DNA from 4 places in the Pararhizobium sp. IMCC3301 genome. Region 4 is predicted to be linked to each of the others. Evidence: predicted binding sites of a transcription regulator. Region 4 holds the regulator's gene; each other region holds the start of a gene.
What was found. Region 4 encodes LexA, which represses DNA repair genes until DNA is damaged. Its sites were predicted from a motif close to TGTTCNNNNTGTGTTCNG; they were not measured.
Positions count from the first base shown of each region.

Region 1 (7,337 bases), 1.0 Mb from region 4:
CTGTTCTCCAAGAACACCGCCTGCTGCGTTGATATCAGCAACGGCCTGCTCGGCACCGGTACGCATCTGCTCACCGAAGGATGCATATTGCCCCGTCATCGGACCGGCAGTGGCGATTGTAATCTGTGCATTTACCGCAGAGGCCAAAGACAAACCGGCAACGAGCGCTACGCCCGTCAAAAATGATTTCTTCATTCCAAGACTCCTTTAGGAACAAAATCTTCCCTTGAAAGATAAAGACAAATGTCTCATCTGGCCCACATTCAAACTTAGATTGAACAAAATTGAAAGTTGATTTTTGTTTAAAGTGTTTTTCCGGTCAAGCACAGTTAACGAGCGATAGTCTGAGATCTGAATACTCGACCAAACCCACTCGCATCGGCTCTTCTCGGCTATAAACAATGCGGCCGGATGACTGCACTGCCGACATCAGCAATCATCTGAATGTGCCGGAAATCTGCCCTTCTCTATCGGTTTGCACCGTTCTGGTACCGGAGCAGACTGACAGTTTTAACCCAGCTTAACCCAATGCGGCTTCAACGGCCGCGAGAGCCTGAGGGGCATCAGAACCGTTCGGACCGCCCGCCTGGGCAAGATCGGATTTACCGCCGCCGCCCTGTCCGCCCAGCGCACCTGCCACAATTTTGACGAGATTCACCGCGCTGTAGCGCTCGGTCATGTCCTTCGAGACGCCGACCGCAGCTGCCGCCTTGCCATCCTCCGCCAGCGCGATCAGAACAACAACCGAACTGCCAAGCTTGTGGCGCGCCTGATCGACCAGGCCGCGCAAATCCTTGGGCGAGACGCCATCGACAACCCGGCCGACATATTTGAAACCATCCTTGTTGATCGCAGCTTCCGACAGGCCGGTCAAAGCAAGCTTGGCGCGAGCGTCGGCCAGTTCCTTTTCCAGCCGCTTGCGCTCTGCCATCAGAGCTTCAACCCGTGCGGCTGCGTCGGCTGGGGTCGATTTCAAGACCTCGGCCACCTCCTGCAGACGCTGTTCCTGCTGTTTCAAATGGGTCCGCGCTGCCGCTCCGGTGAGTGCTTCAACGCGCCTTATACCGGAAGCCACGGCTCCTTCGGAAGTTACGACCACCAGCCCGATTTCGCCGGTATTGGCAACATGGGTGCCACCGCACAGTTCCTGAGAATAGATATCCTGATCTGCCTGGGGATCGGTGTTGCGGCCCATCGATACGACGCGCACTTCATCGCCGTATTTTTCTCCGAACAGCGCCATTGCGCCGGCAGCAATGGCATCGTCAACCGCCATCAGCCGTGTCGAGACCGGTGCACTTTGCAAAATAATGTCATTCGCAATTGCCTCAATTTCTGACATTTCCTGCTTCGACACACCCTTTTGGTGGGAAAAATCGAACCGCAGACCGTCCGGGGCAACACGAGACCCTTTCTGGGCGACATGGGGCCCAAGTACGCGCCGCAGGGCTTCATGCACCAGATGGGTCGCAGAATGGTTCTTGCGGATATCGGCACGCCGCCCCGTGTCGACGCGCAGCGCTCCGGTGTCGCCGGTTGAAATCAGATCGCCATCGCTAATCCGGCCTTCATGGACAAACAGACCGCCGGCCTTCTTCTGCACATCGCTGACGCGAATCCGGCTATGGCCTTCCATCAGGATTTCGCCCTGATCGCCGACCTGACCACCTGATTCGGCGTAAAATGGTGTCTGGTTGAACACAAGCTGAACCGTGTCGCCACTGCCAGCGCTCTGGACGCGCTGGCCATCCTTGACAATCGCCAGCAGCTGCCCCTCGGCCTTTTCCTGTTCATAGCCTAAAAACTCGGTCGGCGGCAGCTCATCCGCCAGCTCCAGCCAGACCTTTTCGGTGGCCGCATCCCCTGAGCCTGCCCAGTTCGCCCGGGCGAGGCTTTTCTGTTCCGCCATCGCGGTATCGAATGCATCCGTATCGACGCTGATTTCCCGCGCCCGCAACGCATCCTGGGTCAGATCAAGTGGAAAGCCGAAGGTGTCATAAAGCGTAAAGGCGGTGCGCCCGTCAAATGTGTCGCCGGCAGTGAGAGTGCGGCTGGCATCATCCAGCAGTGACAGGCCGCGCGACAGGGTTGTGCGGAACCGCACTTCTTCCATGCGCAGAGTTTCGGTAATCATCGCTTCGGCGCGCCGCAATTCGGGAAATGCCTGACCCATTTCCCGCACCAGGGTCGGAACCAGCTTGTAAATCAACGGGTCTTCTGCCCCCAGCAGACTGGCATGACGCATGGCCCGCCGCATGATCCGGCGCAGCACATAGCCGCGTCCTTCATTGGAGGGCATGACCCCGTCGGCCAGCAGGAAACTGGTGGCCCGCAAATGGTCTGCAATCACCCGGTGACTGGATTGATGGGCGTCATCCGCCGCAACGCCCGTTGCTTCAACGCTGGCGGCAATCAGGGCTTTGAACAGGTCAATATCATAATTGTTGTGCACACCCTGCAATACTGCGGCAATGCGCTCCAGTCCCATCCCGGTATCGATCGAGGGTTTGGGAAGATCGACGCGCTGCTCCGCAGTTGTCTGTTCATACTGCATGAACACCAGGTTCCAGATCTCGATAAACCGGTCGCCGTTTTCATCGGGGCTGCCGGGAGGTCCGCCCCAGATCTCCTCGCCATGATCATAGAAGATTTCCGAACACGGGCCGCAGGGTCCGGTATCGCCCATGGCCCAGAAATTGTCATGGGTGGCAATTCGGATGATCCTGTCATCGGGCAGCCCGGCGATCTTCTTCCACAGATCGAACGCCTCATCATCCTCGTGATAGACGGTGACCAGCAATTTGTCCTTGGGCAGGCCGAACTCCTCGGTGATCAGCGTCCAGGCATAATGGATCGCCTTTTCCTTGAAATAGTCGCCGAATGAAAAATTGCCCAGCATCTCGAAAAATGTGTGGTGGCGTGCGGTATAGCCAACATTGTCCAGATCATTGTGCTTGCCGCCTGCGCGCACGCATTTCTGTGAGGTAACAGCCCGTGGCACATCAGATTTCGCAGCACCGGTAAAATAATCCTTGAACTGAACCATGCCCGCATTGGTGAACATCAGGGTCGGGTCGTTGAGCGGCACAAGTGGACTTGACGGCAATATCTTATGACCGTTTTTCTCAAAAAAATTGAGGAATGCCGAGCGGATTTCATTGACGCCAGCCATGGGACTTCTTTCATTTACTGCGAAGATGCGCGCAAACCGGCCGGATCAGCCTTGCGGCACCGTGCCCGGTTCGGCACATCCTTCTCATGATCAAGGATAGTTCAGATCGACGGGTGTTTTAGCGATCAGGTGAATATGTGTCCATAGGCGATGACTGACAGCCAGAGCGGTGCGCAAAATACGAAAACGCCGCCCCTCAAGGGCGGCGTTCAGATCGTTTCATGATGATTCTGATTAGTTGACCGGGTTAGCGCGCCTGCTGCACCGCATCACGCCGCTTTGCCAGCCTCACTGGAAGACTGAATCCGGAAGCTAAGCGCTTAACGCACCGCCCTTGTCATCCTCATCATCGTCGGCTGATTTATCATCCAGAAGCTTTCCCGCTATCAGCCCGGCATTCTGCCGGATTGCGGTTTCAATTTCCTGGGCCATATCCGGATTTTCGGCAAGAAACTGTTTTGAGTTTTCGCGACCCTGCCCCAGACGCTGGCTGTCATAGGAGAACCAGGCACCGGATTTCTCGACAATGCCCGCTTTCACCCCGAGATCGAGCAATTCTCCGGTTTTTGACACGCCGGACCCATACATGATGTCAAATTCGACCTGCTTGAAGGGCGGCGCGAGCTTGTTCTTGACCACTTTGATACGTGTCTGATTGCCGACAACCTCATCGCGGTCCTTGATCGCTCCGATGCGGCGGATATCCAGGCGAACCGAGGCATAAAACTTCAGTGCATTACCGCCGGTCGTGGTTTCCGGACTGCCGAACATCACCCCGATCTTCATGCGGATCTGGTTGATAAAGATAACCATTGTGTTCGATTTGGAGATGGAGGCTGTCAGCTTGCGCAATGCCTGGCTCATCAGGCGGGCCTGCAGGCCGGGCAGCGAATCGCCCATTTCGCCTTCCAGTTCGGCGCGCGGTGTAAGAGCGGCAACGGAATCGATCACCAGCACGTCAACCGCACCAGACCGCACCAGCGTATCGGCAATTTCCAGTGCCTGCTCCCCGGCATCGGGCTGGGAGATCAGCAGATCGTCCAGATTGATCCCCAGCTTGCGCGCATAGATAGGATCAAGAGCATGCTCGGCATCGATAAAGGCACAGACGCCGCCGATTTTCTGAGCTTCTGCAATGGTATGAAGCGCCATGGTAGTTTTGCCCGAGGATTCCGGACCATAAATCTCGACGATACGTCCGCGCGGCAAACCACCGACACCCAGCGCAATATCCAGCCCCAAGCAGCCTGTCGAGATTGTTTCAATCTCCACCACATTATCCTGCCCCAACCGCATGATTGAGCCTTTGCCGAATGCGCGTTCTATCTGGCCGAGCGCGGCATCCAATGCTTTTGTCTTACTTTCCATTCCGTCTCCGTCGACGACTCTAAGCGAATTAATCATAGGAACCTTCTTTGTTTCATGCGCGCGCTGTTGTTGCAATTCTGAAATACGTACACGTTTTGTTCCGGTTTGGCAACAATCAATTATCTTATTGGCAAAACACTGACTTTCCAGATTTGTTCTATTTTTGTCCAAAATGGTTTTGCCCATTCCGGTTGTGCGAACGCTGGTTCAATTCGATTGTGAACAGGGAATCAGCCCTGTCGGGCGAAACGGCAGGCCACTGCGCTGTCAGCGGGTGTGCCCAAGTCCCCGGGCCGGTCCGGTTGAATCCCGCACCACCAGTTCCACCGGCCAGACTGTGCGCTGCGGTCTGTCCTGCGGTTTTCGCACATGCTGCAACAGCATTTTGCTGATTTCAGTTCCGGCCAGACGGATCGAGGATCGTGTCGTGGTCAGCGCCGGGCGCATGTGGTCCGCCTTGAGAAACGGCAGCACATCATCATGGGCAATCAGCGACACATCCTCGCCGACCCGCATATCCCTGCTTTCAACCGCGCGGGATGCGCCGAGCGCCATCAGGGTGCTGGAACACAAAATCGCGGTTGGCGGCTCGGGCAGATCGAGCAAGGCGCGGGTGAAACTGAAACCGTTTTCCTCGCTCATATGGCCGTCACAGAGCAGAGCAGCATCAAATTCCACGCCCCGGTCAGACAGCGCCCTGCGGTAGCCATGCTCGCGATGGCGGGCGAACATCATGGCTTTGGGGCTGTAGTTCAGCAAAGCGATACGGCGGTGGCCAAGATCGAGCAGATAGCCTGTCGCCCTGGTAAATGCACCCTCATTGTCGATATCGAGAAAGCCATAAGTCCCTTCCACATCTGAACGGCCATGCAGCACAAAGGGAAACTGCATTTCCAGCAGATCCTGCACTCTGTGATCCTGGATCCGCGGCGACGACAGAATGATGCCGTCCACCCGCCCGTCCCGGACAATCCGGCGATAGGCTTCCCGTTCCTTTTCCTGGGTCGTGACCGAAATCAGAAGATCGATATCCATGGTGCCCAGATGCTGCCCCACCCCGGCGAGAAATTCAACAAAATGCGGATCCAGCAACAAATTCTGATCGGCCGTAAGCAGCATTCCAATGGTGCCTGCGCGGCCGGTTGCCAGCCGTCTGGCACTGGCGTTGGCGCTGTAGCCAAAGTCGCTCGCGGCCTTTGCCACCCGCAGACGTGTGGCTTCCTTGACCTCGGGATAGCCATTCAGGGCCCGGCTGACTGTCGTCTGGGACAGACCTAGATGATCGGCCAATTCGCGTAGATTCATGGGCTCACATATTCAGGTTCTGATGGGCTTGTGCAGGCGGACTCGCCGACTGCCGGTAATAATCGCCCAAAGCGCTTTCAATTTACCAGTGAAAAAGACCTGGAGCAATCCATCAACAGCCAAAATGTACTGCGGAGCAATATCCGCAGCTTGTTTTACGGACAAGAGGTTGTCTGCAATCCAGCCGTTATACTGCAAAATGGCAGCAAATGCCACAGTATGGCCAAAGCGCTTTAAAAGCAGTGGCCTCAATTTTGCAGATATTCGGCTTGTCACCAGCAATGATGCAACGGCCACCTCCGGCTCCTTGCGCAAAGAAAGCTGCAATACAATCTCCCAATTGGCTGAAGACCATTGTATAGAGAACGCCAACGAGACCTGGCAAATACCAGTGGACACGCAATCATGCAGCCGCAGAGCTACAATCGAGAGGAAATGTGGATGAGATTACGCATTGCAATGCAGGCGGCCACCTATGTTTTTGCCACTGTTACAGCCCCCGTGTTGACCCTGGCATCTGTTTTTACCCTGGCATCCGCGTTTACCTTGGCATCCGTGTCGGCTCAGGCAGCTGAACTGTCGATTGTGACCGGGTTTGAGGACCGTGATCTTCAAATCCTGAAGTCCAATTTGGCAGTTTTCGAAGACCGCACCGGCAATACGGTTACCATCGTTCCCCTGCCGCGCTACACCAACGATCAGTTCGAGCGCTATTCATTGTGGCTGACAGCCCAGAATGAGGACATTGATGTCTATCTGACGGATACTACTTGGGCACCGCAACTGGCAGAGCATTTTCTTGATCTGGCCGAGCCAGCAGCAGACATCATACAATTGCATTTTCCAGCCACCATCGAATCCCAAACCGCCAATGGCAGGTTGGTCGCGCTGCCGATGTTCGCCAAGGCGGCTGCGCTGTATTATCGCAAGGACCTTCTGGAAAAGCACGTCGCCTTCGTGCCGGCCAGTTGGACGGAAATGGTGGACACAGCCAGAAACATCCAGGAAGCCGAGCGGGCCGGCGGCAACAGGAACATGGTCGGCTTTGTATTTGCCGGAGCCCCGGGAGAAGACCTGGCGGCAAATGCCCTGGAGTGGATCAAATCTCATGGCGGCGGCCAGATTGTTGAACCGGACGGAACCATCTCCATCAATAATACACGCGCAGCGGAAGCATTGAAGAAAGTGCTGGCCTGGATTGGCGATGTCGTGCCTCTGGAAGTTGTTGACTATGATGAAGCTGCAGCAAGACAGGTCTGGGATGCGGGAAATGCTGTGTTCCTGCGGGCAGATTCAGATGAATTCAGCCGCAGTAGAGCCGATGATTCCGCGCTGAAGGACCGTGTTGAAATGACCAGTCTGCCGATCGGCGAAGGCGGTTCAAGCCCGGCTGCAACCCTTGGCGGCTGGAATGTGGCGGTGTCACGCTATACACCGCATCCGCAAGAAGCGACCGAACTGGCCCTGTTCCTTGCGTCAAGTGATGTTCAGG
Region 1 covers NZ_CP132336.1:951,297-958,633, forward strand. Annotated here, with positions in the region: gene RAL88_RS04440 (branched-chain amino acid ABC transporter substrate-binding protein) at 1-195, opposite strand, end outside; gene alaS (alanine--tRNA ligase) at 521-3,172, opposite strand; gene recA (recombinase RecA) at 3,485-4,576, opposite strand; gene RAL88_RS04455 (LacI family DNA-binding transcriptional regulator) at 4,808-5,845, opposite strand; gene RAL88_RS04460 (hypothetical protein) at 5,858-6,172, opposite strand; gene RAL88_RS04465 (extracellular solute-binding protein) at 6,287-7,337, shown strand, end outside.
Region 1: a site for LexA is predicted at 4,683-4,700, ahead of recA (recombinase RecA). Genes of this name have one in related genera too.

Region 2 (7,337 bases), 370 kb from region 4:
CGAACGAGCTTTGCAGCGGCGAGAACCGGTAAATCTGGTTGAGCACCACGTCGGCAACCGCATCGCGCTTCAATTCGACAACGACACGCATGCCGTCACGATCGGATTCGTCGCGAATATCGGAAATGCCTTCAACGCGTTTCTCGCGCACCAGATCGGCAATCTTTTCAATCATCGATGCCTTGTTGACCTGGAACGGAATTTCCGTGATCACAAGAGCTTCCCGGTCCTTGCGCACCATTTCGGTAGCAACCTTGCCGCGCATGATGACACTGCCGCGGCCTGTTTCAAAGGCCGACCGGATTCCAGCCCGCCCGAGGATCATGCCGCCGGTGGGAAAATCGGGCCCCGGCATATGCTCCATAATGCCGGACAGGGAAATAGCCGGATCATCAATCAGGGCGATACAGGCATTGATCACCTCGCCCAGATTGTGTGGCGGGATATTGGTCGCCATACCGACGGCAATGCCGCCTGCGCCATTGGCCAGAAGATTTGGAAAGCGCGACGGCATGACAACAGGCTCTCGTTCTCGCCCATCATAGTTTTCCTGAAAGTCGACCGTGTCTTTCTCAATATCGGCAAGCAGATACTGCGCTGCCTTTTCCATCCGGCATTCGGTATAGCGCATGGCAGCGGGAGGATCGCCATCGACCGAGCCGAAATTGCCCTGCCCGTCGACAAGCGGCAGCCGCATCGAAAATTCCTGCGCCATTCGAACCAGCGCATCATAGATCGCGCTGTCGCCATGGGGGTGATATTTACCCATCACCTCACCCACGACACCGGCAGATTTGCGGTAGGATTTATTGAATTCCAGCCCCATGCCATGCATGGCGTACAAGATCCGACGATGCACCGGTTTCAGACCGTCACGCACGTCAGGCAAGGCGCGGCTTACGATCACGCTCATGGCGTAATCGAGATAGGACCGCTTCATCTCTTCGACAATTCCAATGCGCTGAACATCGGACGGCAGATCGCCAGCCGGCTCATTTCCGTCAGGGGTATTTTCGTTATCGGACAAAATTGTACTCATGGGTTTGGGGCGTCGAATCGTCGCCCTCAATGAAGTCGCGGCATTATAGACTGCCGGACCTGTAAAGACCAATTTTTGACACCGAAAAGACGGCATTTTTTGTGAATAAAAACAATCACTTATCGATCATTTTAGTGAAATTGTGACAGAGCGCAATTTTTCGTCACTTTGTCGGGGGCAAAAATTGCGGCTTGACACGAAACCGCGCTGCCGCCACGGCTTGAAGCCATGGAATTAGACACCCTCATAAACGCTTCCGTGACCCTGCTGGTGACAATTGACCCGATTGGTCTTGCACCGCTGTTTTTGGCTCTCACTGCGGGTATGGACCGGGCGGCGCGCCGGCAGATTGCCTTTCGCGGAATTGTTATTGCAACAGGACTACTGGTGCTGTTTACGCTGGCTGGCATGACCATTCTCGACCTGTTCGGCATCACTATGCCGGCATTTCGCATCGCCGGTGGCCTGCTGTTGTTCTGGCTTGCCTTCGAGATGGTCTACGAAAAGCGCCAGGAACGGAAACAGGAAACCACAGTGCGAGCCGTCAGCCATGATGAGATGAAGCACATTGCTGTGTTTCCGCTGGCGATACCGCTGATCGCCGGCCCCGGGGCGATTTCAGCAACTGTGCTGTTGTCCACCGAAATGTCCGCGCCTCTGGAGCGCGCTGCTTTGATTGGCGTCATTCTCGGGCTTATGGTGCTGTGCATGATTGTCTTCATGCTGGCCGAGCGGGTGGATCGTTTTCTCGGCGATACCGGCCGCATGGTGCTGACGCGGCTTCTGGGGGTTATTCTGGCAGCATTGTCGGTGCAGTTTGTGGCAGACGGCATTCTTGCGTTCAGGGCCTGATATCCGGCCGCCAGAGTCAATTCTCGAGCCTGGATACAAAGAGTATTGCCAGCACCTATTGCGCTGGTAAATCGATGCGGAATTCGCTGCCGCCATATTCGTGGACGGAATCTCTGGCCCTGATCACAATGAAGTCCGTTCCCGGGGGAATGGCGACATCGCCCAGAGAGCGTGTGAAGGGTTGCTCCTCGACATGAGGATGGACAAGTACCCGTACGGCCAAAATCCGGCCTTGCGGCCCCAGCACCTCGAAAGCATTGGCGTAATGCTCCCAGCCTTCATCTGCATGGCGAATGGTGGCATCTATCCGCCACGCGCCAGTGCTGTCCGGCGTAGCAGCAGCGGTAACCACCTCGGCCTCACCGGCCAATGCCGGGGACACCGCGGCAAGCAGCACAAACCAGAGCGCTGCCGCCACGACGCTGTTCGTTTTTGTCCTAGAACGGAATTTCATCATCCATGTCGTCGGAAAAATTACTGCCGCCGCTGCTGCCGCCTTTCATGGGGTCTGACTGACCGAAATTATTGCCGCCCTGATTGGTGACAGCACCGCGATCCTGGCCGCCGCCGGCACTTTCCTGACCGCCCTGCCCGCGGGAATCCAGCATCTGCAATTCGCCGCGATATTTCTGCAAAACGATTTCAGTGGAGTAGCGTTTCTGGCCGGACTGATCTTCCCATTGCCGGGTTTGCAACTGGCCCTCCAGATAGACTTTGGCACCCTTTTTGAGATAATTTTCAGCAACTTTTGCGAGATTGTCGTTGAAAATCACGACCTGGTGCCATTCGGTTTTCTCGCGGCGTTCCCCGGAATTCTTGTCGCGCCAGGATTCGCTGGTGGCGATGCGAAGATTGACCACAGGGTCGCCCGAATTCAAACGGCGTATCTCCGGGTCTGCTCCCAGATTTCCCACCAATATTACTTTGTTGACACTGCCAGCCATGGCATACTCCTGACGTAAAGATCAGCCAGTGCTGACTGGCCGTGTTTGTAAAAATCCCGTTCGGGCCTGGCAAATTGCCAGATAACGGGCTTGGCAAATTGCCAGATAAGATGTGTGTCTGTCGCTTTGTCCTTATTGATGATTTAGCACAAAACCTCTGTCTCGGCTTGCCAGTGTGGCCACAAATGACATCCTACTGACAGTTTTCCACACCTGCTGCAGTTAGTTTGCTGTTGAAGCTCGGCAGATCAGGGCCAGGCAACCGATTTAAGTGTTTTGTTCTTTTTATGTTCCAATTCAAATCAACATGCATTAGCCTTTCGAGAATTGCAAGATGCCTGCGTGATTCCGTTTCCGGGGCCTTGAATAGCGTTCGGAAAACGCCAAATGGCGAACGACACCTGCTGCCCTTCCAATCCATTGGGTGCCCCACTTCTGTTCAGACGGTCAAATGAGTTCTATGCCCAGCAAATCCAGTTCCGGAAAACGCAGTCGATCCAGTGCGGCACACAATCTTGCTCCGATGATTTCTGTTCGCGGTGCCCGTGAGCACAATCTGAAGAATGTCGACATTGATCTGCCAAGAGACAAGCTGATCGTGATGACCGGCCTGTCAGGCTCTGGCAAATCGTCACTGGCATTTGACACGATCTATGCGGAGGGCCAGAGACGCTATGTTGAATCCCTGTCGGCCTATGCGCGGCAATTTCTGGAGATGATGCAAAAACCGGATGTTGACCAGATTGATGGTCTGTCTCCGGCAATTTCCATTGAACAGAAGACGACGTCGCGCAATCCGCGATCGACGGTGGGAACCGTCACCGAAATATACGATTATATGCGGCTGCTGTTTGCCCGTGTCGGAATTCCCTACTCTCCTGCGACGGGGCTGCCGATTGAAAGCCAGACCATCAGCCAGATGGTTGACCGCATCCTCCATTTGCCGGAAGGCACGCGGCTTTATCTGCTGGCTCCGATTGTACGCGGGCGCAAGGGCGAATATCGCAAGGAACTTGCAGAGCTGCAGAAAAAGGGGTTTTTGCGGATCAAGATTGATGGCGCCTATTACGAGATTTCCGAGGCACCCGTTCTCGACAAGAAGTACAAGCACGATATCGATGTTGTGGTGGATCGGATCGTCGTGCGTCCCGATATTTCTTCCCGGCTGGCGGATTCCCTGGAAACCGCATTGGGGTTGGCAGACGGGATAGCGGTTGCAGAATACGCCGACAAGGATGACGGTGCCGACGCGGCGGAGAGGTTGATATTCTCGGAGAAATTCGCCTGTCCCGTCTCCGGCTTTACCATTGCCGAGATCGAGCCGCGGCTGTTCTCCTTCAACAATCCGTTTGGCGCCTGTCCAACCTGTGACGGGCTTGGGTCGGAAAAACGGATCGCCGAGGATCTGGTGATCCCGGACCCGGAGATTTCCATCGCCAAGGGCGCTGTTGCGCCGTGGTCCCGCTCCACATCACCCTATTATCAGCAGACCCTGGCAGCCATCGGCAAAGTATACGGGTTCGGCCTGCGCGATAAATGGTCGAAATTGTCCGCCGAGGCGCAGACAGCGGTGCTGTTTGGAACCGGCAAACAGGAAATCACCTTCACCTATGATGACGGATTGCGGTCCTACAAGACCAAAAAGCCGTTTGAAGGTGTCATTCCCAACCTTGAGCGGCGCTGGCGCGAAACCGATTCGTCATGGGCACGTGAGGACATTGATAAATTCATGTCCTCGGCACCCTGCCAGACCTGCGATGGCTACCGGTTGAAGCCGGAGGCTCTGGCGGTGAAGATTTCAGGGCGGCATATTGCCCAGATCAGCGAATTATCAATCCGCAAGGCGATGCACTGGTTTGAAACGCTGCCGGCGGAATTAACCGATAAGCAGAACGAGATCGCCGGGCGTATCCTGAAGGAAATCCGGGAAAGGTTGGCGTTTCTCAATGATGTCGGGCTGGATTATCTGACCTTGTCGCGGAATTCGGGAACATTGTCCGGCGGTGAAAGCCAGCGGATCCGCCTTGCCTCGCAGATCGGTTCCGGTCTGACCGGCGTGCTGTATGTGCTCGATGAGCCATCGATCGGTCTGCATCAACGCGATAATGACCGGCTGTTGACCACGCTCAAGCATCTGCGCGACCTCGGCAACACAGTCATTGTTGTTGAACACGATGAAGAAGCCATTCTGACAGCGGATCACGTGGTTGATGTGGGCCCTCTTGCCGGAATTCACGGCGGTGAAATCATTGTCGCCGGCACCCCTGACAAAATCATGAAATGCAAGAAATCCCTGACCGGGCAATATCTGTCCGGCCAGTTGTCGATCCCGCTTCCCAAAACGCGGCGCAAGCCGGTGAAGAACCGCAAGATCACCGTCAAAGGCGCCACCGGCAACAATTTGAAAGACGTCACTGCATCAATACCGCTTGGCACATTCTGTTGTATCAGCGGGGTCTCGGGCGGTGGCAAGTCGACCCTGCTGCTGGACACCCTATACCGTGCTGTTGCCAAACATCTGAATGGTGCCAGGAGCCTGCCCGCTCCGTACAGCTCAATCACCGGACTGGAGCATCTCGACAAGGTGATCGATATCGATCAATCGCCTATCGGGCGCACGCCAAGGTCCAATCCGGCAACCTATACCGGGGCCTTCACACCAATTCGCGAATGGTTTTCAGGCCTGCCGGAAGCGAAAGTCAGAGGCTACGCTCCGGGCCGGTTCTCGTTCAATGTCAAGGGCGGGCGCTGTGAAGCATGCCAGGGCGATGGCGTGATGAAGATCGAAATGCATTTTCTGCCCGATGTCTATGTCACCTGTGATGTCTGCAAGGGCAAGCGCTACAACCGCGAAACTCTTGAGGTTCAGTTCAAGGGCAAATCGATTTCCGGCGTGCTGGATATGACGGTGGATGAAGGCGCAGAGTTCTTTTCGGCTGTGCCGGCAGTGCGCGACAAGATGTTGACCTTGCAACGTGTCGGGCTGGGCTACATCAAGGTCGGTCAACAGGCCACAACATTGTCCGGCGGCGAAGCGCAGCGCGTGAAACTTGCCAAGGAACTGTCTAAACGCTCGACAGGCCGGACCCTGTATATTCTCGATGAACCAACAACCGGGTTGCATTTTCACGATGTGGCGAAACTACTGGAAGTGCTTCATGAACTTGTCGATCAGGGCAATACGGTGGCAGTCATCGAACACAATCTTGAAGTCATCAAAACCGCCGACTGGGTGATTGATATCGGACCGGAAGGTGGCGATGGCGGCGGAGAAATCGTGGCGGAAGGAACGCCTGAAGATATTATTCGGGAAGAACGATCCTATACCGGCAGATTTTTGAAGGACCTGCTTGACCGTAGGCCTGATAAAACTGCTGTGATGCAGGCCGCTGAGTAGAGGCGAATCCGGAAATTGCGGGAAACCGGCTCCTCCGATCCTCGGAAGGCCCTCCGGTCTCAGGAATGACACCTTTGATTCACAGCTTCGTTGGCCGTTTTAACAGCTATGATGGGACAGGGCCAATCAGGTCGGAAATCGGGGCCAATTGGTGAAAACTCACGAGACCGGCACGTCTGCCCACACTTATTCTCAACGCAACTTTCCTACTCGGAGTCTGTTCAAGAATAGGCAATGCGTGTGAGGCGCCTTGCCATGAGCTTTGTCATGGCGGATTGGATAAAGACGGAGATGGTGGGTGCGAAGCGCTCAAAATTCTTTGACAGACAGCGGTTGATACCGAAGCAGGCCAAGGTCCGCCGCCACTCCTCCTGCGTTGTGCCGCTTGCATAGCGTAACCCGCTACGGTCATGATCGGCACGGGTGAAAGGATCCGCACCATTTCCATCCTCCATGTTCTACCCCAGACAAGGAGATTCAAATGCGCTACTTTCACTCAATTACTCGTACAGACACTTAGTTCAGAACTCGGAAATGACGTTGCAACCTTTGGTTTCTTGTGCTAATTTTTTTGCGGGGCGATGCCTAATCTAACAAGTTTCTGAAAAGGTCGAAACTGGGTGGATAGATTACTGTAGAATCGCAAATGGAAATTTGATTTCGATTGTTTCTTGGACTAATTTTGCTTTGAAGGGCTATGGGCGAAAACATTTTCTTGCCTCTCACGCCTGAAATCTTTTTTCAACAACCTGCTAACTGACCAATACGCCGCTCAATCCTTCGGTGATCTGCTCCTGTGTGGTCTCGCACCATCCGCGAGCAAATCGCCGAATGATTGAGCCAGTCCAAACCATTTTAAGAGTGTTGAACGCGCCCCCCGGGATTCGACGTTTTGGGGTCAGTGAATTGAGACTTTGGTAAGTGAATCGAGACTTGGAGTAATTGACTTGAGAATTCGCACAACCACTGCAGCCGTTTTAGCAATTTCCACTTTCGCCCTCGCGCCCCGGGCCGAGGCCCAGTCGCTGGAGACCTTTGGGGTCCTGGCCGGATCGGAGATCACCAATACTGGTCCCACCGTCATAAACGGAAATATCGGCCTAAG
Region 2 covers NZ_CP132336.1:286,812-294,148, reverse strand. Annotated here, with positions in the region: gene gyrA (DNA gyrase subunit A) at 1-940, opposite strand, end outside; gene RAL88_RS01370 (MarC family protein) at 1,268-1,891, shown strand; gene RAL88_RS01365 (hypothetical protein) at 1,947-2,345, opposite strand; gene ssb (single-stranded DNA-binding protein) at 2,329-2,835, opposite strand; gene uvrA (excinuclease ABC subunit UvrA) at 3,359-6,232, shown strand; gene RAL88_RS01350 (ice-binding family protein) at 7,180-7,337, shown strand, end outside.
Region 2: a site for LexA is predicted at 3,113-3,130, ahead of uvrA (excinuclease ABC subunit UvrA). Genes of this name have one in related genera too.

Region 3 (7,337 bases), 2.2 Mb from region 4:
AGCGCACCTTGAGGCTTTTCGCCCGCTCCGCCGGGTTTCCAGGCCATCAGGGGCCGGATCAGATCGGCCAGCCGTTCCAGAATATCAATCCGTACTGCCCGCTTGCCGCAGATCTTGAAGCCGACGAGGCGGTAGAGTTCCGGCAGATAGCTCGGTTCGACCGGAACCGACGTACGCCCGGCGGCTGACAAAGCAGGAATTTCCTCCCGGCCTGGCAGATCAACCTCACCCTTGTGAAGCGCAAACAGATCAACCAGCAATTTACTCGGCGCCGGTTTGAGCAATTGCGGCACGAAGATATGAAATGCCCCGAATCGCACGCCAAGCTGGCGCAGTCCGGCTCTGGTTTCCTGATCCAGCGCCTTGATTTCGTCGGCAATGGCGGACCGCGCCATAATGCCGTGATGTTCCGACAGGCGGAATGCCACGCCGCGCGCCGTGCCGGACAGGTTTTCAGCGTCCGTGAGATCGAATAATGGCTTCAGCAGTGTTTTGATATGGCTGTCCAGCCACAGATCGAGCCGTGCCTGTATCTGGTCGCGGGGGGCACCGTTGAGTTGTTCATCCGCCAGCAACAGGGTGCGTGGATGCAGCATCTGCTCGGTCGCAATGGCTTTGGCAATGACCTCGCCGCGCCAGCGAATAGACCCGTCCGCCGTCAGAGTGAAATCCTCATTCGGGCTTTGCGACGCCTTGACGGCTTTCTTGCTGATCGCCTCTGCCAGAGACTTGTCGGCAGCCGCGCGCACAGCCTTGGCATCAACGCCTTCTGCCGATGGATCGGCCTGGAACCGGAAGCCGGACAACTGGCCGACATGATGGCCTTCGACCAGCACGTCACCGGTGGATGTAATCTCTGCATCAAGCATAGTCTTCTCTTTCAGTTGCCGCATCAGCACACTGGTGCGGCGGTCGACAAATCGTTGGGTCAGTTGATCGTGGAGAGCGTCCGACAGACGGTCTTCCACTGCTCGGGTTGCTTCCTGCCAGGTCCAGGCGTCTTCCAGCCAGTCGGCACGGTTGGCAACAAAGGTCCATGTACGGATCTCGGCGATGCGGCCAGCCAGCGTATCAATATCACCGACGGGTTTATCGGCCCGTTCGACCTGTTTGCCAAACCAGTTTTCATCTATTTTTCCGTCACGGGCAAGAAAACCGAAAATATGATTGATCAGGTCTGAATGCTGGACGGGCGATATGTTCAGATAATCGGGAATGCGGCAGGCATTCCACAACAGTTCGACACGGTCGGGGCGGGTTACCAGAGCGGTCACTTCCGGGTCGCGTGAGAGGCGGTCGAGCGCCTCCCAGTCCTCCGTCGGCGGTGCGCGGGTCAGGCCCGGTGCATCGGGTGTGATTTCAAGGCTTCTGCGCAAGCTGTCGATGGTCGAAAAATCCAGCTGGCGATTGCGCCATTGCAGGATTTTCACCGGCTGAAAGCGGTGGTTCTCGATGGCATCGACCAGCTCTTCGGAAAACGGCGGCACCGCATGGGAGACGCCAAAGGTGCCGTCGCGCAGATGACGCCCGGCGCGCCCGGCAATCTGGCCGATTTCCGCTGCATTCAGTTTGCGGAATTGAAACCCATCATATTTGCTGTCAGCGGCAAAGGCGACATGATCGACATCCAGATTGAGGCCCATTCCAATGGCGTCGGTGGCGATGAGAAAATCCACATCGCCATTCTGGTACAATTCGACCTGTTTGTTGCGCGTGCGCGGACTGAGCGAGCCGAGAACCACGGCTGCGCCGCCGCGCTGCCGGCGAATCAGTTCGGCAATGGCATAGACCTCATGGGCGGAAAAGGTGACGATAGCTGACCGGCTCGGCAGGCGGGTCAGTTTTTTTGAGCCGGTATAGGCCAGGACGGACATGCGCGGCCGGGTGATGATGTTCGCCCCCGGAAGCAGCCGCTCAACGATGGAGCGCATGGTTTCTGCGCCCAGCAACAGAGTTTCCTGGGTGCCACGCAGATTGAGTAGCCGATCGGTAAAAATATGGCCGCGATCGAGATCTGACGCCAGCTGGATTTCATCGATGGCGGCAAAGGCGCATGTGGTATGATTTGGCAGCGCCTCGACGGTGCAGACGAAATAGCGCGCGTTTTTTGGAACAATTTTCTCTTCACCCGTCACCAGCGCGACATTCTCCGCCCCGGCGCGGACAACCAGTTTATTAAAGACTTCACGGGCGAGAAGACGCAGGGGCAGGCCGATAATACCGCTCTCATGGCCGAGCATGCGCTCAATTGCCAGATAGGTTTTTCCGGTATTGGTGGGGCCAAGAACCGCAGTTACATTGCGGTTGTGCATGCGCGTCGGTGTTTCAGGTTTAGCCGAACCGGTGGAGAGGGCATCATTAAGGGCCACGCGCGCCGCTTTCTTTCAGGCGGGCCAAACGCACAATTTCGATCAGACTACATTATCGATCAGACCACATTATCGATCAGACAATGACAGCGCGTTCAGCCGGATTGTAGGTTACTGGCTGCGACAATGTGCAGCGTCGGGCCGGTTGATAGCACCGGCTATTCCTGATTGCCAGTCCTGTCACTGTTTTATGCTGAATCGCGATCGGCGTGCCGGGCAAACTCCGCGGCGCAATTTACTGCGACCGGAGGGCCGCTACGTTTCCATGCTGAATTAAGGTGTGGAACCATAGCGGAACAAACCGTGCCCGAATCGCTGTTTATTTGTTGTTCTTCTTTTGTTCACCACAATCAGTTGTGGTTCTCACGGTATCCAAACACTAAACACCGTGGAAGCGGATTTTTTCGCAGTGCGTGCGCAGCCGCGGCATTTACGATTTTGGTTCAAAACGGGACAGCTGAATCGCCGGGAGATATGGCACTTTTCAAAGTGGCCTGCAGTATTATTAACCAATGGATCGAATGAGGAACAGACAGGCGACGAATCAGTGACTGTCCTGAGTTGCTGGTTTGTTCTTACAAGATAATGCGTTTCGGAGAAGCCCAGCTACATGATATGCAAGGCCACCGATCAGCATCCTGCCGGCGGACGCACAGTTTCTCCGCTTTGTTAAGGTTTCTGTTCCAAAACAGAACAGGCCTTGGCCGTGTGTTCGCTGCAGCGGTGATTTCGCTGCTGCTACCACCACTGCCACCACTACTGCCAAGGCTACTGGCGCCGACATGTGGCGGGACAGGCAACAGAATCTTTCGATGATCAAGGAAAACCTTGACGCATGGCTGCTTTCTGCCCTATGACCGCTGCGAATTACCTCCCTATGCATTCGGGTGCACGGTGTTGAGGCCTTTCCGGCCTCCCATTGGCAGTTGCTAATGGCCAGCGTCCGAACCGGTTTTCAGCCACACAGGGTGGATTGTCGAACAAAATTTTCGAAAGGTTTGTGCCATGGCACGACGCTGCGACTTGACCGGTAAAGCGGTTCTGACAGGAAACAATGTAAGCCATGCGAAGAATCGTTCGCGGCGGCGTTTTTTGCCGAATCTGTGTGATGTTTCCCTAACAAGTGAAGTTCTTGGTCAACAGATCAAATTGCGGGTTTCCGCTTCTGCGCTGCGCACAGTAGAGCATCGCGGTGGCCTCGACGCATTTCTGGCAAAGGCCAAGGATGAAGATCTGTCATCGGAAGCGCTCCGGGTCAAAAAGCTGGTTGCCAAAAAACAGCCCGCTGCTGCTTGATCATACGAGCAATCCGCGTCCGGATTGCTGATGTTTTGACCGAACGCGCTTCATCTTGCGATGCAGCGCGTTTTTGTGTTGTCCTGTTTTCAGTGAGATTGCCGTCATGAACGCCTCATCCCTTTTCCAGCCCAAGCTTCTTGTGGCCATCGCCGCCATGGTCGGCGTGGTGCTGGCCTCCAATTATCTGGTGCAGTTTCCAGTTGATCTGGTTGTCGCCGGATTTAGCCTGGCAGATCTGTTTACCTGGGGGGCGTTTAGCTATCCATTGGCGTTTCTGGTGACGGATCTTACCAACCGCCGGTTTGGAGCAAGCCGGGCACGAGTCGTGGTGCTGAGTGGCTTTGCACTGGCCGTTCTCCTGTCGCTGTGGCTTGCCACGCCGCGCATTGCCATCGCATCTGGATCCGCGTTTCTGATTGCGCAGCTGCTCGATGTGTCTTTGTTCAATCGTCTGCGTTTCAGCAGTGTATGGTGGAAGGCGCCGGTGGTGTCTTCGGTCACTGCGTCGGTGGTCGATACGGCATTGTTTTTCACTCTGGCATTTGCCGCAGGGCTGTCGGTCCTTGGACCCAATGACGGATTTGCTATCGAGACCGCACCCTTGTTTGCTTTCGGTGTCGAGGCACCGCGCTGGATGTCGTGGGCGCTGGGCGATCTGGCAGTCAAGGTGCTGGCTGTCGCGTTCCTGCTGGTACCGTATCGCCTGTTGACGGGCTTTATCCGCGAGGCTGGTTCGCCGAAGCCGGGCGAGGCCGCGGCGTAACGCCGAATTCTTCCGGGCGCAGAGCAAATTCCAGCAACAAAGTGCGCTGGAAGAAATTCATATTATCGTCAGATATCAGCAGAATAACCGGCGTGCCATCAGGATCGATACGCACAGCCATGCCTTCCATATTGTCAATCTGATGGGTCAGATCGGCGGTCATCAGATCAAGGCCATCCAGAACGATGCCTGCTGCCAGTTGTTCGGGATTGATATCGGCGGCAGCGATCCGGCGGATCCGCACTGCACTGCCGAGAATCAGGGAAAACCGGCGTTCGAGCAGCAGCAGATCGCCATTCGGCAGAAAATCCGCAGCGGTGATATCAAAATCGCCGCGCCGGCGGATTTTGAAGCGCAGTGATGTGCCGCCATTCAAAATCCAGCCGGAATGATTGCCGCCTGACAGAATCCGCTCGCCGATGGCGACCACAGACCCGGCAAAAGCCGAGCCCTCCGGCGGAATTGCAACGGCTTCAATGCCGCGATTTCCCTTGATCCGGTTCAATACATTGCTCTCAGTCAGAATCTGACCCCGTGCCAGGAACCCCTGATCTGCAAGATCAAACGAGCGCAATTTTCCCTTCTGACGCTCAAATGAGACAATTGCCTTGCCGCCCGACAAGGTGAGACCCTCCGCGTCGGCATACCATTTGCGGCCCTGATTGAGCGGGGCGCCTTCCTGGTTGCGGATGGGCCCTGTTGTTGTGTCGGTGAGCCCGGTAATACGTCCCCTGTCCCGCGTGATCCCGGCACTGAACCAGCGGCCGGTATCGCTGACAGCAAGCAGGCCGCCGCCATCGGCGCTGACCGCAAGCCCGGAGAAGGCACCAAAGCCGTCGGACCCCAATAAGGCGAAGCCGCCCCGGAACTGCAAAGCACCGAAATTGACTTTTTCATTGCCGACGATGAATTGCTCGATCGGTTTGGCTTCAATCGTAATGGCGGTGCCGCCGGCCACAGACCACGGCAGAGGTTCTGCCGCGGCCGGGCCGGCAAAGACGGCAGCCAGCCCGCCGAGGCAGAACCAGGCTGTGCGAAGCGCCGCTGCTGCGGGGATTCCCCGCCTACCGGCCGTTTTTTGAACCGCGCGCATTTGCATCTTCGTCAAACAACTCCACCAGCTTATCGGTCATCGCGCCGGCCAGTTCTTCTGCATCGACAATGGTAACGGCACGACGATAATGCCTTGTAACATCATGTCCGATACCAATGGCAACCAGTTGAACCGGAGAACGGGTTTCAATCTCTTCAATTACCTGGTGGAAATGTTTCTCCAGATAATTGCCGGGATTGACAGAAAGGGTTGTATCATCCACCGGTGCTCCGTCAGAGATGACCATCAAAATGCGCCGGCTTTCGGGCCGGCCGAGCAGGCGCTTATGAGCCCAGTCAAGGGCTTCCCCGTCGATGTTTTCCTTGAGCAGGCCTTCGCGCATCATCAGGCCCAGATTACGGCGTGCCCGGCGCCATGGCGCATCGGCCGATTTATAGATGATATGGCGCAAATCATTGAGCCGGCCCGGCATGGCAGGCTTGCCGTCCTGCAACCATTTTTCACGCACCTGTCCGCCTTTCCAGGCGCGGGTGGTGAACCCCAGAATCTCGACTTTTACGCCACAGCGTTCCAGGGTGCGCGCGAGAATATCAGCACAGGTCGCCGCCACAGTAATCGGCCGCCCGCGCATGGAGCCGGAATTGTCGAGCAGCAGCGTCACCACCGTATCCCGGAAATCAGTGTCCTGCTCATGCTTGAATGATAGCGGCGCGGTGGGATCAATGACAATGCGGGTCAGGCGTGCGCTGTCGAGGACACCCTCTTCCAGATCAAATTCCCAGGATCTGTTCTGCTGCGCCATTAACTTGCGCTGCAACCGGTTTGCAAGTCGCGCCACGACGCCCTGAAGACTGTTCAGTTGCTTGTCAAGAAAGGCACGCAACCGCTCCAGTTCAGCCGGGTCGCACAGATCTTCTGCCGCAATGGTCTCATCAAATTCGCGGGAATAGACCTTATAGGCGTTGTCGTCATTGCGCATGCCGCGCGGCGTATTCGGCCGCGTAGTCTCGCCGGAATCATCCATTTCCGCAGACGCATCATCGTCGCTGTCGGAAAAATCGGCTTCACCGGCTTCCGATTCGCCAGCGTCCTGTTCTTCGCCGGTGGCTTCGCTCTGGCTTTCAGAATCCGCGCTGTCGCCATCACTCTCGTCAGCTTCGCCCTGGGCCGCATCATTGCCGCTGTCGCCGTCATCGCCATCATCATCATTGGGGTCATCATTATCGGCGGCGCCGTCGAAATCGTCGCCCATGCCGAAATCCGTCAGCACATCGCGCACTGCATCGGCAAAAGCTGTCTGATCCTCCAGAACATCGCCAAGCCCGGTCAGCCTGTCCCCGGCTTTCTCATCAATAATGCTGCGCCAGACTTCAACCAGATCATTGGCACTTTGTGGCGGCCGGTATCCGGTGATTTTCTCACGCATGAGCAACGACAAAGCGTGCTCCAGCGGCGCGTCGTCGGTGGAATCAATGGTGCCGAAATCGGTTCTGGAAAACTTGTCTTCCAGCATCGCGGAGAGATTTTTGGCAACGCCTGACATGCGCTTTGCGCCGAGCGATTCACAGCGGGCCTGTTCCATGGCGTCGAAAATGACGCGGGCGGTTTCGGTCGACGGAGCGCGCCTTGCGTGAAGGACGGGGTCGTGAGCGGCAATGCGCAAGGCCATGCTGTCTGCCATGCCGCGGGCGGTGGCCAGATCTTCCGCTTTTGCACCGCGCGGCGGCTCCGGCAGGCGTGCCCGCCCTGGCGCGAGGCTGGGCCGGTTGGCAGCAAAGGTGACTTCCAGCTCAGGCTCTCCGGCCATGGCGCGCATGGTCAGTGCCACGCTGCGTTTGAATGTCTCGCTGGC
Region 3 covers NZ_CP132336.1:2,269,720-2,277,056, reverse strand. Annotated here, with positions in the region: gene RAL88_RS11020 (helicase-related protein) at 1-2,369, opposite strand, end outside; gene rpmB (50S ribosomal protein L28) at 3,375-3,665, shown strand; gene RAL88_RS11010 (VUT family protein) at 3,772-4,431, shown strand; gene RAL88_RS11005 (esterase-like activity of phytase family protein) at 4,385-5,524, opposite strand; gene cobT (cobaltochelatase subunit CobT) at 5,496-7,337, opposite strand, start outside.
Region 3: a site for LexA is predicted at 2,651-2,668, ahead of RAL88_RS11020 (helicase-related protein). Genes of this name have one in related genera too.

Region 4 (7,337 bases):
GAGCGCATTCCGGTCATAGTCGATGGATTTGTCGCAACAGCCTCTGCAGCGATCCTGCATTCAGTCAGTCCGGCATCAATTGATCACTGCCTGTTTTCCCATGTATCGGACGAGCAGGCCCATGCGGCGGTGCTGAAACGGCTGGGCAAACGGCCTCTGCTCGATCTGGGGATGCGGCTGGGCGAGGGCAGTGGTGCGGCACTTGCAGCAGGAATTGTGAAATCGGCGGCAGCAGTGCATTCCGGAATGGCAACTTTTGATCAGGCCGGAGTGTCCGGCAGCGACGTTGAAACCGACTGATCCAGCCGGAAAACCTGTTTCAGGAATGGTCAATTGAAGATTCGGGATCTGCTGAAGGCTGCAATGTTCATTCTTGCCGTTGCAGTGCTGGTGGTCTGGCTGGATGATGAAAGCTGGGAGCCTTTGAATTCGGCAGTTCGGGTGGTTGATGGCGATTCGCTGGCTGTCGGCGGGCAAAAAATGCGACTTCTGGGGATCGATGCGCCGGAGCTGGATCAAACCTGTCTGCGCGCCGGCAGGGCCGTGCCATGCGGTCGTCTTGCCAGAGACCATCTGGCGCAACTGGTAGGCAAGGAAGCGTTGGCCTGCAGCGATCGCGGTGTGGATAAACACGGCCGAACCCTTGCTGTATGCCGCTGGCAAAGCTCAGAGCAGCCGGGCAATGCAGCGCTGGTTGCTGCCGGCTCGCAAGCCTCGATCAATGCCCAGATGGTGCATGATGGCTGGGCTGTATCTTATGGCGACTACAAGGCTCTCGAGGTGCTGGCAGCGCTGGCGGGGCGCGGATTGTGGGAGCTGGACTTCGAGGTGCCGCAAGACTGGCGCCGCGACAACGGTATAGGACAATGACCACAGCACCATTGCACAGCCTGGTCAAAGACATCCGGTCCTGCCGGATCTGCATTGAACGGCCATTGCGAAATCCGCTGCCACATACGCCAAAGCCGGTGCTCCAGGTGTCTGCGACCGCCAGAATATGCATTTGCGGCCAGGCGCCGGGGACGCGGGTCCACAAATCCGGCCAGCCCTTTACCGACCGGTCCGGCGACCGGCTGAGAGACTGGCTCGGGCTGGAGGCAACTGATTTCTATGATTCGTCGAAAGTCGCCATTGTGCCGATGGGCTTCTGTTTTCCGGGACAGAACGCCAGCGGTTCCGATTTGCCACCCCGGCCTGAATGCCGGGCGAGCTGGCATGATCAGCTGTTTGCAGAAATGCCTCAGATCGAAATTCTGCTCGCTATCGGCCAATATGCCATTGCTTATCATCTTGGTCTCAGACGCAAAGCCAGTCTGACCGAAACCGTCAGTGCGTGGCGGGAATATTGGTATGATACTGAGCGGGATAACGCGGCACCGCGCATCATGCCGTTGCCGCATCCCTCGTGGAGAAATAATGCGTGGCTCAAGCGCAATATCTGGTTTGAGCAGGAATTGTTGCCGGTGCTGCGCCAGGAAGTCACGCGCCTGACCGGCGAAGCCGATCTGCTGCCCTGATCCAGACCGGTTTTCAGTGCGAATGGCGCTGGAAGTGCCAGGGTGGTTCCTGTAAGAGGGGCACACATTGAAGCATCAATGAGGGCGATATGGACAGAATTGATCGCAGCATTCTGGCAATTCTGCAAAAGGACAGCACCGTGCCTGTTGCGGAAATCGGCAAACGTGTCGGCCTGTCAACAACCCCGTGTTGGCGGCGCATCCAGAAAATGGAAGAAGATGGCGTCATCAAGCGGCGTGTCGCCGTGCTCGATCCGGCTTTGGTCGGGGCAGGTGTGACGGTGTTTGTTTCAATCAGCACCAATCAGCACAGCAAGGAATGGTTGACGCGTTTTGCCGAAATCATCAGCGATTTTGCAGAAGTGGTCTCGTTTTACCGCATGAGCGGCCAGGTTGATTATCTGTTGAAAGTGGTGGTGCCGGATATTGCGGCCTATGACAAATTCTATCAGAAACTGATTGCCAAGATCGACATTTCCGATGTCAGTTCCAGCTTCGCAATGGAAGAACTCAAAAACACCAGCATCTTGCCACTGGACTATATGTCTCTGGCAAAATCTAACAGCTAAACTGTCTCATTGGAATAATGACTCACGTCACCGGTCTATTACTTTCTTAGGTCGCGTTACACACGCGCCGATGCAGCTTTAGTAGGTTCTCAACAGCCCGACCAGTTTGCCCTGAACCTCGACCTGATCCGGCCCGAAAATGCGGGTCTCATAGGCTGGATTGGCCGCTTCCAAAGCAATAGAGCCACCCTTTTTGCGAAGTCGCTTCAGGGTTGCTTCTTCATCGTCGATAAGTGCGACGACAATGTCGCCCGTTTCTGCTGTCATTCCTCTTTTGATGACAACGGTGTCGCCATCCAGAATGCCCGCCTCAATCATCGAATCGCCGCGCACTTCCAGAGCGAAATGCTCGCCCGAAGTCAGCATGTCGGCCGGGACGGGGATGGTATGGCTGTGGTTCTGAATCGCCGATATCGGCGTTCCTGCAGCAATTCTGCCCATCACAGGAATGGACACCGAGCGCCCGTCACCCTGCGCGCCTGCGGACTCACTGGCCGGGCGGACGGTTTCACGCTTCTTGCCAAGACTGCCTTCAATCACACTTGGAGAGAAGCCCTTGCTTCTGGGCGCGGCAAGGCTCGGCGAAACCGATTCCGGTAATTTGATGATTTCCATGGCGCGCGCCCGATTCGGCATGCGGCGCAAAAAACCGCGTTCCTCAAGTGCGACGATAAGCCGGTGAATCCCGGATTTCGACTTCAGATCCAGCGCAACCTTCATCTCGTCAAACGAAGGTGGAACGCCAGATTCTTTGAGGCGTTCGTGAATGAACATCAAAAGTTCATGTTGTTTGCGCGTCAGCATGTCAATCAATCCCGGGTTCTGACTGTCCATAGTAGTCACAAGCGACATCACTATAGAAATCAGATGTGTACAAAGCATGAACACTGTAACTGTTCCTGTCTTGTTCCGCAAGGCGGAAATCCGAGACATAGAAGGAACATCTGCTCCGGTCGGAAACATTGCATGTAAACAGGACAGGACCTGTCGGCTCCGGATCGCAGCGGCAGGGCCACACCCGATGCGCCTGTTTGCGGATTACAGGCACCATTGCGTGGTTCTTGCCGGCAGTCAGGGCCATATCCGCATGGCGCACAGCACAGCCATTCATCGCGAACGCAAAATCGATGAGTTGCATCCCTGATGCAACGCTCGGTCCTGAGCGCAGTCAGGATTCACACACTGGCGCCAGAACACTTTCACCGGATAGTCAGGTTAACTCGTTAACAAAATCTCGTTGAAAGACCAATGCAAAAGAAGCTCCATAAACGTTTTGCGTAATTCTTAATCTTTGTAATTTATTGGGATTTTAATCTCTATTGATTGGTTGGGGTCGCAATGACAGTTTCCGATACACACCCAGACACCGGGATGGTGGGTCTGGAGGGCGCACAATTCTTGTCCGAGCGATCGGAAGAGGCCGGGTTCAGGCCGTTGTTGTTCGGGCTTGCGGCAAAGATCGCCCTTTGGACGACCTTGTGTGGAGCAATCATCGCCGCCGGTACAGTCTTCTTCATGTATCAAGGCGCAGTCGACGCCTTGGTCGAGCGCGAACAGTTCCGCCTTTCGTCCTCAATCAACACCACCGCCAGTCGTTTCGCATCGCGGACCGAATTCGCCAGCCGGGATACCTTGTTTTTGTCTCAAACCCTTCCAGTTGAAGGGATTGTCCGCGCGCAGTTGAACGGCGGCATCGACCCGGAAACCGATCTCAGCGAAGCCGAGTGGACCCGGCGCCTCGCGGCGCTTTTCGAGGTGCTTCTGGAAAACCGGCCTGCCTACTTTCGGCTGCGCTATATCAAGATCGCCGATGGCGGGCACGAAGTTGTCCGCGTCGAGCGCCCCACGAACGGCATGATCTTGCGCACGCCGACGGCCCAGTTGCAGGAGAAGGGTCAGGAACCCTTCTTCAGGGAAGCCGCAAAGCTGACAGACGGTGCCGTGTACATGTCAGATTTCGAACTCGACCGGGATTTTGGCAGGATTGTCGAACCCTATCGCCCGGTTGTTCGTACCGCGGCACCGGTTTTTGATGACGCAGGCATCCTGCGTGGAGAACTGGTCGTCAATGTAGACGCGACCTATTGGTTTGACCTTCTCCAGGAAACCCTTGGCGCGGACGAGCAGCTTATGATTGCGAATCAAAACGGCGATTTTCTTGTCCATCCCGATCCGGCGCTGCCCTTTGGCTTCGATCGCGGTGAACGACAGCTCATGCAGGACCATATGCCTCATCTGTCCGGCTTGTTCAGCGATAAGGCGCAATCATACTCCACCAGTGTTCGAACCGTCCGCGGCGAGGAACTCGCCTTCGCCAGGCGCGTATCCTTCGGCAAGGCGGAGGCGGATCGATACATTGTCATGGTGGCGACTCTGGACGGGGCGGCACTATTCCAGCGCATCAATTCCCTACGCTATTCTACGGTGCTCCTCGCGCTGGTTCTTATAATTGCCGTTGGTATCGTCGCCGTATTGCTGGCGCGCATCATCATCCGGCCGCTTCGCGATTTGACGGTCGCAGCGACAAATATTGCAGCCGGGGCGCGGGACTTCGATCTGCGCAAAGCAGTTCACCGCAAAGACGAAACCGGCGCGCTGGCGCGTGCTTTCGAGGAGATGGTCGCAGGGATCATGAGGCGCGAACTTGACCTCAAGGCGAAGACTGAGGAATTGTCAAGATCCAACCAGGAATTGTCGCAGTTTGCCTACATCGCTTCGCATGACCTGCAGGAGCCACTCCGGATGGTCAGCAGCTATCTGGGCCTGCTGTCGCGACGTTATAGCGGCAAGCTCGACACGGAAGCCGACGAGTTTATCGGCTTTGCCGTTGACGGTGCCGTGCGCATGAAATGTCTGATAAACGACCTTCTGGCCTATTCGCGGGTCAGCAACCGCCCGTTGAATCGGGAAATGATCGATACCGGCCAAGTCGTCCAGTCCGCATTGCAGGCACTCAGCGAGCGCCTTGCCGAGTGCGATGGCAAAATTGATGTCGGGCCACTTCCGGTGATTGAGGCCGATTCGGTGCAGATGGAGCGGCTGTTCACCAATCTTATAGAAAATGCCATCAAGTACCGCAGCGAATTGCCACCGCAGGTGAGTGTCGCCGCAGAATTCAAAGGCGACTTCTGGGAGTTTGCTATTTCCGACAACGGCCTCGGCATTGCACCCGAGTTCAGGGAAAAGGTCTTCGTGATTTTTACGCGCTTACACAGTCGGGACAAATATCAGGGTACCGGAATCGGACTGGCATCGTGCAAGCGTATCGTTGAACGTCACGGCGGCACAATTTGGATCGACCCGGCACCCGAAGATGGCACGACCTTTCGCTTCACGCTTCCGGCGCTTCAACATTTGGAGAAAAGAGACAATGGCGAATAGCATTGTAGGACGTGCGATCGAGATACTCTTGGTCGAAGACAATCCGGCAGATGTCCGTCTGACGGTGGAAGGCTTCAAAGAGGCAAGGATAGCAACCAATCTTAGTGTTGTGATGGACGGTAAAAAAGCACTGGACTTCCTGTATCGCCGGGGGGAATACAGCGACGCACCGAGGCCTGATGTCATCCTGCTCGACCTCAACCTGCCGGGTGTCGATGGCCGCTCCATCCTCAAGGAGATCAAGAACGATCAGGTCTTGAAAGTGATCCCGGTCGTTGTACTCACATCGTCGGAAGCAGAAACTGATATTGTCAGGGCGTATGAATCCTACGCCAACTCATTTGTTTCAAAGCCTATCGATTTCGAAGGGTTTATGAGCGTCGTTCACTCCATCGAAAACTTCTGGTTTACCGTCGTGAAACTTCCGTGAGCGCAAACCAATTCAGCGGAGCGGAAAATGTCAAGTTTTGACGGCACCCAACTTGACATTCTCCTGGTTGAAGACAATCCGGGTGATCGGCGGCTCGCCGAGATCGCATTGCGGGAGGCCGCGACTGAGGGTGACATGCGCATTGACATCCAGTCGGTTGGCACTCTCGCCGACTGCATTGCCCGGCTGGCCGACTCCGCCAACCGCTTCGACGCGGTGCTGCTTGACCTCGGGCTGCCCGACGCTACGGGGCTTGATGGTCTGCGCGCCGCGCGCGCCACTCTCCCAGAAGTGCCGATCATTGTGCTCACCGGGAATTCGGATATCACCACGGCGACCGAGGCGCTCAATTTCGGCGCCTGCGACTACCTCGACAAGGCCGAAGTTCAATCGCGACCTTTGCTGCGGGCGATCCGCTACGCCATCGAACGCAAAAAGAGCGAGATTGCCCTAATCCACCTCGCGCGCACCGATCCCTTGACCGGCCTCCTTAATCGCCGCGCTTTTTTTGAGGAAGTCGAACGGGCGCGACGCAATGCTCGCCGTACGGGCCTCGACTGCGCGGTGATTATGTTCGACGTTGATCGCTTCAAGGAGGTCAATGATCTTTATGGCCACAAGGCCGGAGACACCCTGCTTATCGCGATTGCCGACAGCCTGCGCGCTCAACTGCGTGACACCGACAGCATCGCCCGCGTCGGCGGCGATGAATTTGCGGTTCTTGCCACCCACCTGAATGGTGCGGATGGCGCCATCGACGCCGCCGAGAAAATTTCCACCACGGTGCGGGCGATTACCACCTTCGGTCGGACAAATCTGGAAGCCACGGTCAGCATCGGGATTGCCGTTTTTCCAACGGTAGACACCGATGCAGACGCCGACATGCTGCTTACCCACGCCGACGTCGCAATGTACAAGTCGAAGGCTACCAAAAGAGGCTCGATAAGTTTTTATGACAACGATATGGATGCCAGGGTCAAGGTGCAACATGAGCTGAAGCGCCGCATGTCGGGTGATATCGCCGCCGACCGGTTCTTTCTCCACTATCAGCCGATCGTTGATGCGAAGACGCATGAGTTAATCGGCGTCGAGGCACTTGCCCGCTGGCGCGACGCGGACGGCCAGTTCATTCCTCCTGTGGATTTCATTCCGTTGGCAGAGGAATCCGGCCTGATTTCGCAGCTCAGCACACAACTTCTCGCCCAGGCATGCGCCAACATTCTTCGATGGCAGAATGCCGGTCTGCCTGCCGTTGGCGTTTCGCTGAACATTTCGCCCATTGAGTGCCGCAGTCCAACCTTCGCTCTGCGGCTGATTGCAGTGATCGAGAAGTCCGGCATATCGCCAGAATTGATCAATATCGAGCTTACCGAGTCGAGCATCATTCAGGATATTGAAATGACGAAGCGGAATCTGGACTTTTTGAAGACGTATGGCGTC
Region 4 covers NZ_CP132336.1:4,502,088-4,509,424, forward strand. Annotated here, with positions in the region: gene cobT (nicotinate-nucleotide--dimethylbenzimidazole phosphoribosyltransferase) at 1-300, shown strand, start outside; gene RAL88_RS21330 (thermonuclease family protein) at 334-870, shown strand; gene RAL88_RS21335 (uracil-DNA glycosylase family protein) at 867-1,517, shown strand; gene RAL88_RS21340 (Lrp/AsnC family transcriptional regulator) at 1,607-2,086, shown strand; gene lexA (transcriptional repressor LexA) at 2,165-2,890, opposite strand; gene RAL88_RS21350 (hypothetical protein) at 3,108-3,230, shown strand; gene RAL88_RS21355 (ATP-binding protein) at 3,425-5,467, shown strand; gene RAL88_RS21360 (response regulator) at 5,457-5,897, shown strand; gene RAL88_RS21365 (bifunctional diguanylate cyclase/phosphodiesterase) at 5,925-7,337, shown strand, end outside.